Regions from separate parts of the Kineococcus gynurae genome, predicted to be linked through region 3. Evidence: riboswitches for the same ligand, from Rfam matches in the RefSeq annotation. Region 3 holds a riboswitch; each other region holds the start of a gene.

Evidence for each region. A riboswitch is a leader RNA that binds a small molecule or an ion and turns the genes downstream of it on or off. The one in region 3 is predicted to bind S-adenosylmethionine.
Region 1: linked by a shared signal. The riboswitch ahead of ACFFKU_RS02170 (MetQ/NlpA family ABC transporter substrate-binding protein) and the one ahead of ACFFKU_RS08620 (flavin reductase family protein) in region 3 are both predicted to bind S-adenosylmethionine.
Region 2: linked by a shared signal. The riboswitch ahead of ACFFKU_RS14850 (GNAT family N-acetyltransferase) and the one ahead of ACFFKU_RS08620 (flavin reductase family protein) in region 3 are both predicted to bind S-adenosylmethionine.

What each region holds. Positions count from the first base shown of each region.
Region 1 covers NZ_JBHLUI010000003.1:166,627-171,739, reverse strand. Annotated here, with positions in the region: gene ACFFKU_RS02175 (methionine ABC transporter ATP-binding protein) at 1-144, opposite strand, end outside; gene ACFFKU_RS02170 (MetQ/NlpA family ABC transporter substrate-binding protein) at 146-1,099, opposite strand; SAM riboswitch class IV at 1,154-1,269, opposite strand; gene ACFFKU_RS02165 (alpha-keto acid decarboxylase family protein) at 1,365-3,065, opposite strand; gene ACFFKU_RS02160 (Lrp/AsnC family transcriptional regulator) at 3,168-3,629, shown strand; gene ACFFKU_RS02155 (SDR family oxidoreductase) at 3,688-4,566, shown strand; gene ACFFKU_RS02150 (GGDEF domain-containing protein) at 4,587-5,113, opposite strand, start outside.
Region 2 covers NZ_JBHLUI010000010.1:244,944-250,056, reverse strand. Annotated here, with positions in the region: gene ACFFKU_RS14860 (PaaI family thioesterase) at 127-486, shown strand; gene ACFFKU_RS14855 (o-succinylbenzoate synthase) at 446-1,471, opposite strand; SAM riboswitch class IV at 1,527-1,640, shown strand; gene ACFFKU_RS14850 (GNAT family N-acetyltransferase) at 1,656-2,186, shown strand; gene ACFFKU_RS14845 (tautomerase family protein) at 2,170-2,559, opposite strand; gene ACFFKU_RS14840 (1,4-dihydroxy-2-naphthoyl-CoA synthase) at 2,650-3,588, shown strand; gene ACFFKU_RS14835 (putative bifunctional diguanylate cyclase/phosphodiesterase) at 3,627-5,113, opposite strand, start outside.
Region 3 covers NZ_JBHLUI010000008.1:472,058-477,170, forward strand. Annotated here, with positions in the region: gene ACFFKU_RS08610 (LLM class flavin-dependent oxidoreductase) at 1-580, shown strand, start outside; gene ACFFKU_RS08615 (NtaA/DmoA family FMN-dependent monooxygenase) at 577-1,878, shown strand; gene ACFFKU_RS08620 (flavin reductase family protein) at 1,891-2,460, opposite strand; SAM riboswitch class IV at 2,456-2,572, opposite strand; gene ACFFKU_RS08625 (hypothetical protein) at 2,787-2,915, shown strand; gene ACFFKU_RS08630 (sulfurtransferase) at 3,122-4,051, shown strand; gene ACFFKU_RS08635 (class I SAM-dependent methyltransferase) at 4,048-4,665, shown strand; gene ACFFKU_RS08640 (NAD(P)/FAD-dependent oxidoreductase) at 4,735-5,113, opposite strand, start outside.

The DNA of each region.
Region 1 (5,113 bases), on a different contig from region 3:
CTTGCCGGCCCCGGAGTACCCGATGACCGCCAGCACCTCGCCCTCGGCGACCTCGAGGCTGACGTCGTCGACCGCCACGACCGGCCCGGCCCCGGGCCGGTCGTAGCGCTTGCCGACCTTGTCGAGCGTGACGAGCGCGGTCACGTCAGGCCGCGTCCCGCGCGTCCTGCTCGACCGTGGCCAGGTCGGCCTGCAGCTTGGCCGCGGACTCGTCCACCACGACCGCGGTCGGGTTGGCCTTCTTGAACAGCTCCTGGACCGACGGGTCGTGCCAGAGTTCACCGAGCTTGCGGTACGTCTCGTTGCCCTTGTCCTCGGCGCGGACCGCGAACAGGTTGACGTACGGCGCCGCGGTCGGGTCGGACGGGTCGTCCTGGGCGATCGCGTCGTCCAGCGGGAGCTTCGCGTCGGTCGCGTAGTTCTGGTTCACGATCGCGGCCACGGCCGAACCGGAGAGCAGCGCGTTGGCGGTCTGCGAGGCGTCGATCGGGGTGACCTTGACCTTGGCGCTGGTGACGTCGGAGACGGTGGAGTAGGCGTTGCCGCCGTCGGCCAGCGTGATCAGCCCGGCCGACTGCAGCACGAGCAGGCCGCGCGCCTCGTTGATCGCGTCGTTCGGGATGGCGACGACGGAACCCTGCGGGATCGCCGAGGCGTCGTCGACCGTGGTCGAGTACAACGGCAGCGGGTAGACCGCGGTGGAGGCGATCGGCTGCAGGTCGTCGTCGGCGGTGACGTTGTAGTTCGCCAGGTACTGGATGTGCTGGAACTGGTTGATGTCCAGCTCACCCTGCGACAGCGCCGGGTTCGGCAGGCTGTAGTCGCCGAAGTTGACCAGCTCGACGTCCACGTTCAGCTGCGACTTGGCCAGTTCGACGTAGGGCTTCCAGTAGTCCTGCGCCTTGTCGGCGACGCCGATCTTGACCGTCTGCGCCTCGGCCCCGCCGGCCGCCGTCGTGGTGACGTCGTCGCCGCCGCGGTTGAAGAAGATCACCGCGCCCACGACGACGAGGACGGCGACCACGATTCCCGCGACGATCGGGACCGGGCTGCGCTTCGGCTTGGGCGGGAGGGCGGGGGAGGACCCGGTGCTGGACATGGTTGGTCGACCTCTTTCACGCTCGTGCCGACGGAACGCTCGTCGGCGACTCAGAACCCGTACTTGCCGCGGCCCCGGGCGGGGAGCGGCCGAGTCTTCACCTGGGGCACCCCGCCACGGAGGAGGGTTGCCGGACAGCCAGCCAGGGCTTCGCGCTGTCACTCATGACCTGAGGGAACGCTAGGAGCCGCTGCTGCCCCCGTCAACTTCAGCGACGAGGGGGCGAGGAAACTCACACGGGACGTGCGTGGGGGAACCCCCCGGCTCAGCGGATGCTGCGGGCCAGCACCTTGAGCAGCTCGGGAGCATCGTCGCGGGGAAGCACGACTTCGATGAGGGCCGGCCGCTGCGGGTCGGCCCGACGTTCGGCGAGGACCTTGGTCAGGTCGGCCGACGTCGCCGCCCGGAACACCGCGGTGGCCGGCGCCCCGAGCGCCGCGGGCAGCTGCGTCCAGTTCCATGCCAGCACGTCCTGGTACACGGCCTCGGGGCTGGCGATGGCCCGTTCGACGGTGTAACCCTCGTTGTTCAGCAGGAAGATCGTCGGGGCCGGGCCGGTCGTCCGGGACCCCTGCTCCAGCAGGCGGCCGAGCTCGTTCACGGTGAGCTGCGCCGAACCGTCGCCGATGAGCAGCACGGTCTCGCGGTCCGGCGCGGCGAGCACCGCGCCGAGGGCCGCGGGCAGCGTGTACCCGATCGAGGACCACACCGGCTGACCCAGGAGGTCGCACCCGTCGGGGAGGGTGAGTTCCAGGGCACCGTAGAAGGAGGTGCCGGCCTCGGCCACGAGCAGGGTCCCCGGGGCCAGCCAGTCCTGCAGGATCGGCCAGAACTCGGCGTGGGCCAGCGGGGCGTCCCCCGTGATGGGCCGGGCGGAGGAGGCCCGGACCTCGGCGCGCGCCGTGACGGCACCGGTCCGGGCGGCGACGATCTCCTCCAGGATCCCCAGCGACTCCTCCAGGTGGACCCCGTGGAACTCCGCCCCGGCGACCCGCGCGTGGTCGAGCTGCAGGTCGACCACGGCGTCGGGGTCGAAACCGTGGGTGAACCGCCCGGTGAGGAAGTCGGTGAGCACGACGCCGGCCAGGACCAGCCGTTCCGTCCCGCCGGCCGCGGCCCCGTCCACCGCCGCCCGGGTCGCGGGAGCGACGGTGAACTCCCCCGCGTAGACCCCGAGGGTCGCCGGGTGCGACTCGTCGAGCATGGCCTTCGACGCCGACTGCGTCGCGACCCGGACCCCGCCGTGCGCGGCCACCGCCCGGACCCGGTCCTCCAGGTGCCGACGGTGCAACCGGGGACCGGCCAGGACGGTGAGCCCGGTGCTGCCGGACAGGTGCTCGGTGAGGGCGGCCCGGAACTCGGCCGCCGCCTCCACGTCGCTGCGCAGCAACCGCAGGGGGCGAGCGAGCGCGGCGGCGTTGACGGGCACGCGGGCGACGTCGGCGGGGACGCCCAGGTAGACGGGCTTGGAGGAGTCGACCGCCCGGCGCAGCACCCGGTCGATCGTCCGCGCCGCGTGCTCGGCCCGGACCACGACGGCCTCGGCGCACACCTCGGCGGCGATGCGCACGAAATGGCCGTGGTCGCCGTCGGCCAGGGAGTGGTGCAGGAGCAGTCCGGCCGACTGCGCCGCGGTGGACGGCATCCCCACGATCGAGACCACGGGAACGTCCTCGGCGAAGCTGCCCGCCAACGCGTTGACCAGCGAGAGTTCACCCACGCCGTAGGTGGTCACGACCGCCGCAGGCCCGCGACGGATCCGGGCGTACCCGTCGGCCGCGTACCCGGCGTTCAGCTCGTTGCTGGAACCGATCCAGCGCAGCGGGACCGGGCCTCGACCGGCCCCGAGCAGTTCGTCCAGCAAGCCCAGGTTGAAGTCCCCGGGCAACCCGAACAGGTGCCCGATCCCCAGCTGCTGCAACCGGGTCGCGAGGTAGCCGCCCACCGAGATCGTCTGCTCCGTCATGCCGGGATCGTGCGGCGCGGACGGCGAGATGCACAACCGTCGGGGTGTGCGGTGGGCGATCTGACCAATCACACCCGTCCCGTCGCCCGTAAACTGATCGACGTGACCACTCTCGACGCGACCGATCGGCGCATCCTGCTGGCCCTCGACGTCGACCCGCGCGCCACCGTCGCGAAGCTCGCCCTCGACCTGGGGCTGGCCCGGGGAACGGTGCACACCCGGTTGGAACGGCTCGCGGCACCGGAGGGACCGTTGGCCCCGCACTCGGTTCGGCTGCGGACGGCCGCGGTGGGTCTGCCGTTGCGGGCGATGGTCACGGCCGGGGTGGACCAGGACGAGTTCGACGACCTGCTGCGCGACCTGACGGGGATCGAGGAGGTCGTGGAGTGCCTGGGCACGGCCGGGGAGAACGATCTCCTCATCGAGATCGCGGCGCGCGACGCCGACCACATCTACGAGATCACCCAGAAGATCATGCGCTGCCGCGGGATCCGTCGAACAGCCACGTCTTTGGTCCTGCGCGAACTCCTGCCGCGACGGACGGCGCACCTGCTCCGGGGATGACCATGGTCGGCCACGGTTCTGGAGATGTCGTGACCCGCGTGGCGGGTTAGGAAGGAGCATGGCCGACCAGACGACGCCCACCGACCCCACGACGCAGCACCCCTCGAGCACGCCGGGGCAGTCCATCGACCATCCCGGCGCGACCGCCGACATGGATCTCACTCCCGACCACGGGGAGCAGACCTACCGCGGGACCGGGAAACTCGAGGGCCGTCGGGCCGTGATCACGGGTGGGGACTCGGGCATCGGACGGGCCGTGGCCCTGGCGTTCGCCCGCGAGGGGGCCGACGTCCTGGTCGTCCACCTGCCCGAGGAGCAGGCCGACGGGGACGAGACCGTCCGTCTGGTGACCGAGGCCGGCCGCAAGGGGATCAGCCTCCCCGGCGACCTGCGCGAGGAGAGTTTCTGCGTCGAGGTGATCGACACGGCGGTCCGCGAACTCGGGGGGCTGGACGTCCTGGTCAACAACGCGGCCTACCAGATGGCCGTGGACGGCATCGAGGACCTCAGCACCGACCAGCTCGTCCGGACGTTCACGACCAACGTCTTCGCGACCTTCTGGCTGAGCAAGGCCGCGGTCCCGCACCTGCAGCCGGGTTCCTCGATCATCAACACGGTGTCGATCCAGGCGGAGAGCCCCTCGGGCCCGCTGCTGGACTACGCGGCCACCAAGGCCGCCCTGGTGAACTTCACCACGAACCTCGGCGAGCAGCTCGCCCCGAAGGGGATCCGGGTCAACGCGGTGGCCCCGGGTCCGATCTGGACCCCGCTGATCCCGGCGACCATGCCGTCCGAGCAGGTCGAGGACTTCGGCGCGCAGACGCCGCTCGGTCGCGCGGGGCAGCCGGCCGAACTGGCCCCGGCCTACGTGTTCCTCGCCTCGCAGGAGTCGAGCTACATCGTCGGCGAGACGATCAAGGTGACCGGCGGGAAGTGATACCCGGTAGGTGCGGCGCGTCAGCGCCGGAGGCCGGGCGGCACGTGGAGTTCGGAGAAACTCACGTCCCGCCCGGCCTCCTTCGCGTCCAGCAGAAGTCGGTCGGCGCGGCGGAACGTGTCCGTGAACAGGTCGGCCGCCCGGTCGGCGCTCGGGATGGCCCGGGTCACCCCCGACGGCACGGGTGAGCTGGCGGCTCCGACGCTCACGGTGACCTGCCGCCCCGGTATCGAGGTGCGCACCGTGGTGCGCACGGCCTCGGCCAGACCGCGCAACCGCTCCGGGCGGAGGACCGCCACGAGGACCAGTTCCTCCCCGCCCCAGCGGGCCGCCACCTCGTCCTCCCCCACGAAGCCGGCCAGCAGGCCGCCGAGCCGACGCAGGACGTCGTCCCCCGCCTCGTGGCCGAGGTCGTCGTTGATCCGTTTGAAGTGGTCCACGTCGGCGACGACCACGGCCAGGTGCCGGCCCGGTGCGGAGGCCCGGTCGAGCAGGAGCGGAAGCTCGTGGTCGAGCCCGCGCCGGTTCAGCAGCCCGGTCAGCGGGT
Region 2 (5,113 bases), on a different contig from region 3:
GCGGGGGCCGTGTGCCAGGCTCCCGCCATGACCGACACCGTCGAGCCCGGGGCGGACCTGGGGCACCTGAACGAGGTCTTCGCCGCGGCCGCCCCCGCCGGGCTGGGCCCGACCCTGCTGCAGCGCATGGGGATCGAGATCCTGGAGGCCACGCCCGAGCGGCTGGTCGCGACCATGCCGGTCGAGGGCAACCAGCAGATCGCCGGCCTGCTGCACGGGGGCGCGAGCTGCGTGCTGGCCGAGACCCTGGGCTCGATCGGGGCGACCCTGCACGGGTGGCCGCACTCCCTGGCCGTGGGCCTGGACATCAACGCGACCCACCACCGCTCGGCGACGTCGGGCGTCGTGACCGGCACGGCCACGGCCATCACCCTGGGCCGCACGATCGCCAGCCACGAGGTCGTCGTCACCGACGAGGACGGTCGACGGCTCTGCACGGCCCGGATCACGAACCTGCTGCGACCCCGTCCGGGTCGTCCGGGCTGAGCACGGCGTGGGCGGCCCGCAGCCGCTCGCGCCACCACCCCTGCCGCTCCTGCGGGGCGCGGTGGCGTTCGACGAGGTCGGCGTCGGCCACGGCCGGACCCACCGGGAGGCGACCGTCGACCGGGACGAGCGGGTCGTGGCGGACGTCGCCGGCCAGCAGCGCGACGGTTCCGAGGCCGCAGGCGTGGGGCAGCTCGGGCAGGGCCGCGGCCAGGGCCAGGCCGGCGGCGATGCCGACCGAGGTGTCCAGGGCCGAGGAGACGACCACCGGCAGCCCGCAGGCCGCGGCGACGGCGAGCGCCGGCCGGACCCCGGCCAACGGGGCTACCTTGAGGACGACGAGGTCGGCGGCCTCCAGCCCGACGACCCGCAGCGGGTCCTCGGCCTTGCGGATGCTCTCGTCGGCGGCCAGCGGGACGACCGCGCCGCTGCGGTGCATCCGGCGGCGCAGCTCGGCCAGCTCCTCCAGGCTCGCGCAGGGTTGCTCGGCGTACTCCAACCCGCTCTCGCCCAACGCGTCGAGGGCGCGTTCGGCCTCGTCGACGGTCCAGCCGCCGTTGGCGTCGACCCGGATCCGCGCGTCGGCCCAGGCGCAGCGACGCACGGCCCGGACCCGGTCGACGTCGTCGGCGAGGGTCTGACCCCGTTCGGCGACCTTGACCTTGACCGTCCGGCAGTCGCCGAACCCGGCGAGGACGGCGGGGACGTCGGCGCCGGGCACGGCGGGCACGGTCGCGTTGACCTCGACGGACGCGCGCCGGGGGGCGGGGAACCCCGTCCAGGCGGCCTCGATCGCCGCGGCGAGCCAGCGGGAGCTCTCCTGCGCGTCGTACTCGAGGAAGGGGGCGAACTCGCCCCAGCCGGCCGGGCCCCGCAGCAGCAGCGCCTCCCGGGTGGTGATGCCCCGGAATCGGCGGTGCAGGGGAAGGGTCACGACGACCGCGGCGTCGAGGAGCTCGGCGAGGTCGGGGGTGGTGGGGCTCACCCGGGCATCCTGACGCCGGTTCGGCCCATCGTGCGCGTCCGTTAGGCTGCCGACAGGTCAAGAGGTCCGCTGCGGTGTCCCAGCCGGCGGCCGGCAACCCCTCACGCGACGGGGTGCTCCTGGGACAAGACCTGGCCGGTGCGGAGGGCGTACCCGGCAAGCGCGGTACCGACGGGAGCACGTGGTGAGCCTCCTCAGCGACGTCCGGACCCTCGTGCGTCCGGCCCGACCCGACGAGTTCGACGCGGTCGGGCACCTGGCGCTGCGCGCCTACGCCCACGACTACGCCCTCGCCGGGCCGTACGCGGCCTCGGTGGCCGACGCCGCCGGCCGCGCCGCCGAGCACGAGCTGGTGGTGGCGGTGGACGCCCTCGAGGGGACCCTGCTCGGGACGGTCACCCTGCCGCGCCCGGGCCGCAACTGCTCGGCCGTGTCCCGGCCCGGCGAGATGGACCTGCGGCTGCTGGCCACCGACCCCGCCGCCCGCGGGCGCGGGGTGGCGACGTCGCTGGTCGAGCACGCCCTCGCCGTCGGGCGGCAGCGCGGCCTGGACCGGCTGGTGCTGGCCTCCCAGGCGCGGATGGTCGCCGCGCACCGGCTCTACGAGCGGCTGGGGTTCGCCCGGCTGGCCGAGCGCGAGGTGCACGTGCTGGCCGACGGCCGGGTCCACGTCTACGGGCGGGACCTGGGCGCGGGGGTCAGAGTTCCCCGGTGAGGAACTGCGCCCGGCCGTGCCCGAAGGACCAGTCGTCGTCACCGCTCTCGACGACCGAGACCACGACGTCGGAGGTCTTGATGCCGCAGTCGCGGGCGAGGTTCTCGACGAGCAGGGCGTAGAAGCGCTCCTTGGCCGCCCGACCGCGGGGGCGGCTGGTGACCTGCAGCAGCACGACGTCGTCGGTGCGCTCGATCCCGAGGCCGGTGTCGTGCAGGACGAGCTCGCCCGGGGCGTGCTGGTGGACGACCTGGTAGCGGTCGGAGTCCGGGACGGCGAAGGCCTCGACCATCGCGGTGTGGGCGGCGTCGAGCAGGGTGCGGAGCTGGTCGGGCGTACGGCCGACGACGAGGTCGAAACGGAGCAGCGGCATGGATGAACCTCCTTGTTTGTCCTTACATACTGACATGGCCGGGGTCGTGGGCGCCAGCCCTCCGGAGGATGCGGCGGATACCGTGCCCGGGTGAGCGAGCGTGCCGTCAGCGACCTGTTCGACCCCGAGGCCTGGGAGGAGGTCGCCGGTTTCGGCGACCTGGAGGACATCACCTACCACCGCTGCCGGCGGCCGGGCCCGGAACGAGGGACGGTGCGGATCGCCTTCGACCGCCCGGAGGTGCGCAACGCGTTCCGCCCTCGCACGGTCGACGAACTGGCCCGGACCCTGGACCACGCCCGCCGCACCCCGGACGTCGGCTGTGTCCTGCTGACCGGGAACGGCCCCAGCCCGCGCGACGGGGGGTGGGCGTTCTGCTCCGGCGGGGACCAGCGCATCCGCGGCCGCTCGGGCTACCAGTACGCCGAGGGCGAGACCGCCGACACGGTCGACGCCGCCCGGGTCAAGGCCGAGGGCGGACGGCTGCACATCCTCGAGGTGCAGCGCCTGATCCGGTTCATGCCCAAGGTCGTGGTCGCCGTCGTGCCCGGGTGGGCCGCCGGCGGGGGGCACAGCCTGCACGTCGTCGCCGACCTCACCCTGGCCAGCGCCGAGCACGCCCGGTTCAAGCAGACCGACGCCGACGTGGGGAGTTTCGACGCCGGGTACGGCTCGGCCTACCTGGCCCGGCAGGTCGGGCAGAAGTTCGCCCGCGAGATCTTCTTCCTCGGCCGCCCCTACAGCGCCGAGGAGGCGCACCGCATGGGCATGGTGAACGCGGTCGTCCCCCACGCCGATCTGGAGTCGGTCGCGCTGGCGTGGGCCGCGGAGATCAACCGCAAGTCGCCCACCGCGCAACGGATGCTGAAGTTCGCGTTCAACGCGGTGGACGACGGGATGGTCGGGCAGCAGGTGTTCGCCGGGGAGGCGACCCGGCTGGCCTACATGACCGACGAGGCCGTGGAGGGCCGGGACTCGTTCCTGCAGAAGCGGGAACCGGACTGGTCGCCGTTCCCCTGGTACTTCTGAGCCCCGGCCCGTTCAGGCAGACCGTTCGGGCCGACCGTTCAGGCGGACAGCGACCGGATGCGCCGGGAGGCGAGGAACTCCTGCACCTCGGCCAGCGGCAACGGCCGGCAGTACAGGTGGCCCTGGACCAGCGGGCACCCCATGTCGCGCAGGATGTCGGCCTGGTCGGCGGCCTCGACGCCCTCGGCCACGACGGACAGGTCGAGGGCCTGCCCCATCTTGACCATGCCCTCGACCAGGGCGCGGGAGGTCGACTCGGTGGCGATGTCCTGCACGAAACTCCGGTCGATCTTGAAACTGGAGAACGGGCGGTGGCGCAGGTAGCCGAGGGAGGAGAACCCCGTCCCGAAGTCGTCGATGGTCAGCGAGGCACCCGTGTCGGCGAGGTCGTGCAGGGCACCGTTGGAGTCCTCGTCGATCATCACCGACTCGGTCATCTCCAGGTGCAGCCGGCACCCGGCCGCGGTGATCCGCCGGACGGCCGCGGCGACCCGTTCGGTGAACTCCGCTCGGCGCAGCTGCACCGGGGACACGTTGACCATCAGTTCCAGCGAGCGACCCGCCTGGACCTGCAGGGAGGCCGCGTCGGCGGCGACCTGGCGCAGGACCGAGTCGCCGATGGCGACGACCGTGCCGGAACGCTCGGCCAGGCTGATGAACTCGTCGGGGCCGACCAGCGGGGACAGACCGTCGCGGTCGCGGCGCCAGCGGACCAGCGCCTCCAGCCCGACGACCTCGCCCGTGGCCAGGGCCACGATCGGCTGGTAGTGGACGACGAACGCCTCGGCGGGGGCCTGCTGCAGGTCCTCGATCACCTGCAGGCGGGCGATCTCCTCCTCCAGCAGCTCCGGGCGGAACTCGACCCAGCAGTTCTTCCCCGTCGCCTTGGCGCGGTACATCGCGGTGTCGGCGTTGCGCAGCAGGGTCCCCACGTCGTCGCCGGAGCGGGCCCGGGCCAGACCGATGCTGCCGTGCACCCGCACGACGTGACCACGGATCCGGGTCTCCTGGCGCAGGGCGTGCAGGACGCGGCGGGCCAGGCTCTCGACGTCGGCGCAGTCGGGCAGCAGCACGGCGAACTCGTCGCCGCCGAGGCGGGCGATGGTGGACCCGCCGCGCAGGGTGTCGCGCAGCCGGTTGCCCACGTCGCGCAGCAGCTCGTCACCGGCCTCGTGGCCGAAGCGGTCGTTGACCGCCTTGAACCCGTCGAGGTCCAGGTAGAGGACGGTGAGCCGGTCGAGGCGCTCGGCGGTGCGGGCGCGGTCCAGCTCCTGGGCGAGCTTCTCGGAGAACTGCAGCCGGTTCGGCAGCCCGGTCACGACGTCCCGACGGGCGAGCCCGTGCATCTCCTCGCTCGCCCCGACCCGGAAGAACGCGGCCTCCCCCACCGAGGCGAGCGCCTCCAGGGCCCGTTCGTCGGCGCTGCGGGCCTGCGGGTCGCTGCGCCGGGGAGCGGTCACGTAGAGGACGACCCCGTCGCCGGCGACCACGGGGACACCGATCTCGTCCGGGCCGGGCCGCACCG
Region 3 (5,113 bases):
CAGCTGGGAGGACGACGCGGTGGTCCGCGACGTCGCGACCGGTCGCTACGTCGACCGCGACAGGCTCCACCACGTCGACCACGTCGGGCCGGAGTTCTCGGTGAAGGGCCCCTCGATCACCCCGCGCTCGCCGCAGGGCCAACCTCCGGTCGTCGTGTCCCTCGCCGCCGACGACCCGACGGATCCGGCCCCCCTGGACGCCGTGCTGCCGGTCGCGGCCGAGCACGCCGACCTGGTCCGGGTGCCCGCGGGGGAGGGCGCGCCCGCCCTCGCGGCCCGGGTCCGGGCCGCGGCCGCCGACCGGGGCCGGCCCGCGCCGCTGCTGCTCCTCGACGTCGGGGACCTCGGGGACGGGCCAGGGGCCGCGGTGACCGGTGCGGCCGCCGACGGCTGGGACGGGATCGTCCTGGTGGCCGGGCCCGCCGGCCCGGACGACCTGCTGGACCGCCTCGCCGCGACCGGTGCGCGCCCCGCCGGCACGGCCGGGCCGCGGACCCTGCGCGAGCGACTGGGGCTGCCGCGGCCGGTGAGCCGCTACGCCACCGACCCGACGCCCTCCGTCGAGGGAGAGGACCGATGAGCCGGCCGAGCGGTGCGCGCCGGGAGATCCACCTCGCGGCGCACTTCCCCGGGGTGAACTCGACGACCGTGTGGCGCGACCCGCGGGCCGGGTCGCAGACCGACTTCGCGTCCTTCGTCCACCTCGCCCGGACGGCCGAGCGCGGACTCATGGACTTCTTCTTCCTCGCCGAGGGACTGCGGCTGCGCGAGCACCGGGGGCAGATCGTCGACCTCGACGTGGTCGGCCGCCCCGACACCTTCCCGGTGCTGAACGCGCTGGCGGCGGTGACCGAACGGCTGGGGCTGGTCGGCACGATCAGCACCACCTTCAACGAGCCCTACGAACTGGCCCGGCAGTTCGCGACGCTCGACCACCTCTCGGCGGGTCGGGCCGGCTGGAACATGGTGACGAGTTCCGACGCCTTCACCGGGGAGAACTTCCGCCGGGGCGGGTACCTGCGGCGCGAGGACCGCTACGTCCGGGCTCGCGAGACGATCGAGGCGACCCGGGTCTTCTGGGACTCGTGGGCCCCCGGTGCCCCCGCCCGCGAGGTCGCCTACCGGGGCGAGCAGTTCGACGTGGTGGGTCGGTCCCTGCTGCCGCGCAGCCCGCAGGGCCATCCGGTCCTGGTGCAGGCCGGGGACTCGCCCGACGGCCGCGGTTTCGGCGCGGCCCACGCCGACGCCATCTTCACCATCCACGGATCCCTCGAGGCGGGGCAGGCGTTCACCGCCGACCTGCGGGCCCGGGCCGAGGCGGCCGGGCGGGACCGGGACGACGTCAAGATCCTGCCGGGGGCGAGTTTCGTGCTCGGCGACAGCGCGGCCGACGCGGCCGAACGGGCCCGGGAGATCCGGTTCCAGCAGGTCGGTCCGGAGCAGGCCGTGGCGTTCGTGGAGCAGCTCTGGGGCGTCGAACTGCCGGGTCTCGACCCCGACGGGCCGCTCCCCGCGAGCGATCCCGTGGCCGAGCCGGGCGTGACGCAGGGACGGGTCCGGCACGTCCAGGACGGCGCCGCCACCGCGAACGCGTGGCGGGAACTGCAGCAGCGGCACGGCTGGGGGGTGCGGGAACTCGTGGTCGAGGTCTCCCAGCGGCAGCAGTTCGTCGGGACGCCGCAGCACGTCGCCGACGAGATCGACCGGTACGTTCAGGCCGACGCCGCCGACGGATTCATCCTGATCCCGACGCTCACGCCGACGGGCCTGGACGAGTTCGTCGACCGGGTGGTGCCGTTGTTGCAGGAGAAGGGGACCTACCGCCGCGCGTACACGGGGCGGACCCTGCGCGAGCACCTGGGGTTGCGCCCGGTCTGACCCGGGCCCCGGTCAGGCCCGGGTCTGCAACCGCCGGAACGCGGAACCGTGGAACACCAGCGGCTCGACGTCCTCGGGTGTGGTCAGCGCGTGCACGTCGAGCAGCACGATCCCGTGGTCGCCCGCGGCGACCACCTCACGGACCGAGGTCTCCAACCAGCAGGCGGCACCGTCGATGAAGACGGCCCCCTGCTCGCTGGAGCGGGTGGTCAGCCCGGCGAACCGGTCGCGCCCCTTGGCGGCGAGCGCCTTGGCGGTGGCGTCGTGGCTCTCGCCCAGCACGGAGATGCCGATGCGGGGCAGCTCTTCCAGCACCGGCCAGGTGCCCGACGTCCACTGGATGCAGAAGGCGACGATCGGCGGGTCGAGGGAGACGCCGACGAAGCTGGAGGCGGCGAACCCGATCGGCGATCCGGTCGTGGGGTCGAGGGCGGCCACCCCCACCACACCGGTCGGGAAGCGCCCGAAGGCGGTCCGCAGGACGGTCGCGTCGAGCTCGTCGCGGTCGTGCTGCAGCAGGGGCGCGGTCACGGTGCTCACCTTCGTGTCCTCCTCAGATCCCGCGCGGGGCGCGGGTCTCACGTCCTTGTCCGACGGCGGTCGCCGCAGGACCTGGTCTTCACCCGGGGCACCCCATCGCGTGACGGAGGGTTGCCGGCCGACCAGCCGGGGCTCGATGTCGGCGCTCGTGACCTTCAATCGAAATCTACTGTCGGCCCGCAACCGGTGCAACGTGGCTGCGCCGTCCGGGGGTCCGGCCCGGCGGGTGCGGTTGACATCGCGTCGCGGGCCGGGCACGGTTCTCGGCAACGCCATCCAGAGCGGCCGAGAGACCCGGATCGACGACGCCGCAGCAACCCCCCGCAGGTCGGGAGCGGGTGCTACCGCCGGGGACGATGGAGGAAGTCATGTCCACGAGCACCCGGACCCCTCGGGTCGCCCGCCCGCGTGCCGTCACGGTCCCGCGCCCCCTGCTCCTGCGCTCGCGCCGGCACATCGACCTGTGCCGCTGCGTCGCCGCCGCCTGTCGCGGCTGACCTCTCCTCGCCGGGTCCCGCTGCGGGCTCGTCCGGCCCGGACGACGGGCGCCCACCGGCGTCCGCCCCGTGCGGCACCCTGCCGCGACAACCCGACCCGGCCGACCCTGCCGACCCGGCCGACCCTGCCTCGTCGCGCCCCGGTCCGTCCGGCCCGTGCGCGCGCCCTCCCCGACCGACCCACCCTCGAACGGAAGAGAACCCCGATGACCAGCTCCACCGACACCCGCCCCGACGTCGACACCTCCCAGGCCCGGTTCGCCGAGTACGCCCATCCGGAGCGCCTGGTCAGCACGGAGTGGCTCGCCGCGAACCTCGGCCGGGAGGGGCTCGTCGTCGTCGAGAGCGACGAGGACGTCCTGCTCTGGGACACCGGCCACATCCCCGGCTCGGTCAAGGTCGACTGGCACACCGAGCTGAACGACCCCGTCACGCGTGACTACGTCGACGGCGAAGGCTTCGCCGACCTGCTCTCGCGCAAGGGGATCCGGCGCGAGGACACCATCGTCCTGTACGGGGACAAGAGCAACTGGTGGGCCGCCTACGCGCTGTGGGTGTTCACCCTGTTCGGTCACGAGGACGTGCGCCTGCTGGACGGGGGCCGGGCCAAGTGGGTCGCCGAGGGCCGCGAGCTCACCACCGACGTCCCCTCGCCCGAGCGCACCGAGTACCCCGTGGTGGAGCGTGACGACGCCGCGATCCGGGCGTTCAAGGACGACGTCCGGGACTTCCTCGGCGGTCAGCTCATCGACGTCCGCTCCCCGCAGGAGTACACCGGTGAGCGCACCCACATGCCCGACTACCCGCAGGAGGGCACCCTGCGCGGGGGCCACGTCCCGGGTGCGGCCAGCGTCCCGTGGGCGAAGGCGGCGGCCGAGGACGGCACCTTCCGCAGCCGGCGCGAGCTCGAGGACCTCTACCTGGGCGAGGCCGGGCTGGAGCCGGGCGAGCCCACGATCACTTACTGCCGCATCGGTGAGCGCTCGAGCCACACCTGGTTCGTGCTCACCCACCTGCTGGGGCTGTCCGACGTGCGCAACTACGACGGCAGCTGGACGGAGTGGGGCAACGCCGTGCGCGTCCCGATCGTCACCGGCGGCGAGCGCGGCGGGAGTCCCGCCTCGCCCACGGCATGAGCCGCGGGCCGGCGACGCTGCTGCGGGGCACGACCCCGCCCACGTGGCGCTACGACCGGCTCGTCGAGGCCCTGACCCCCGTCCTGCGGGGGTTGGGGTCGGCCCCGCTCCGGGTGCTCGACGTCGGGGGCGGCGCCGGGCGCGACGCGGTCGCGCTCGCCCGGTTGGGGCACGAGGTCCTCGTGCTCGACACCTCGGCCCGGGCGCTGGCCCAGGCCCACGAGGCGGCCGACCGGGCCGGCGTCGCCGACCGGATCCGGACCGTCGACGCCGACCTGGAGGACCTGACGACCCTGGCCGAGCTGACCCGCTACCGGGCGGGCGGCTCGGGCTCCTTCGACCTCGTCTGCTGCCACGACGTACTCGGGGGCCGGGGCAGCGCCGAGCAGGTGCTGCTCGACCTCGCGACCGTGTCGTCGTCGGTGCGGCCCGGCGGGGTGCTGTCCCTGCTCGGGCCGGTGCGGCCCGCGCGGGGCGAGCTGGGCCTGGACCCTGACGTGCTCGGGGTGGCCCTGCTCGACCTCGGTCTCCACGAGGTCTCGCCGGGGGAGCTGCTCGCCCCCGTGGGCGAGCGCGGGACGCCGTTCTGGCACCTCACCGCCCGCCGCGCCTGAGCGGCCGACCCACCGACGACGAACGGCCGTGCCCCTCGCGGGGCACGGCCGTCCGTCGTCATGACGAGGTCAGGAGCGGGCCTTGTCACCCTCGTAGATGTCGGTGTTCTGGGCCGCGGTGATGAGCGCGTCCTCGGAGCGGGTCTGGTTGATCGCGACGGCCTGGACCGGCAGCACCGCGTGCCAGAACCAGTCGGTGAGCACCCGGGCCCGGTTGGCCATGCTCGGCAGGGCGTAGAGGTGGTAGCCGCGCGCCACGATCTTGGCCGGGAGACCGGTCAGCTCGATCCCGAGCGGCTTGGCCACGGCGGTCAGCCCACCGAGGTCGGCCACCAGGCCGAGGTCCTTGTGGACGTAGTCCTGGGCGACGCCGACCCCGAGCGAGGCGGCGATGTTCTTGCCGACCCGGGTGCCCTGACGCTGCGCGTGCTGCGCCGTGGGCGGGGTG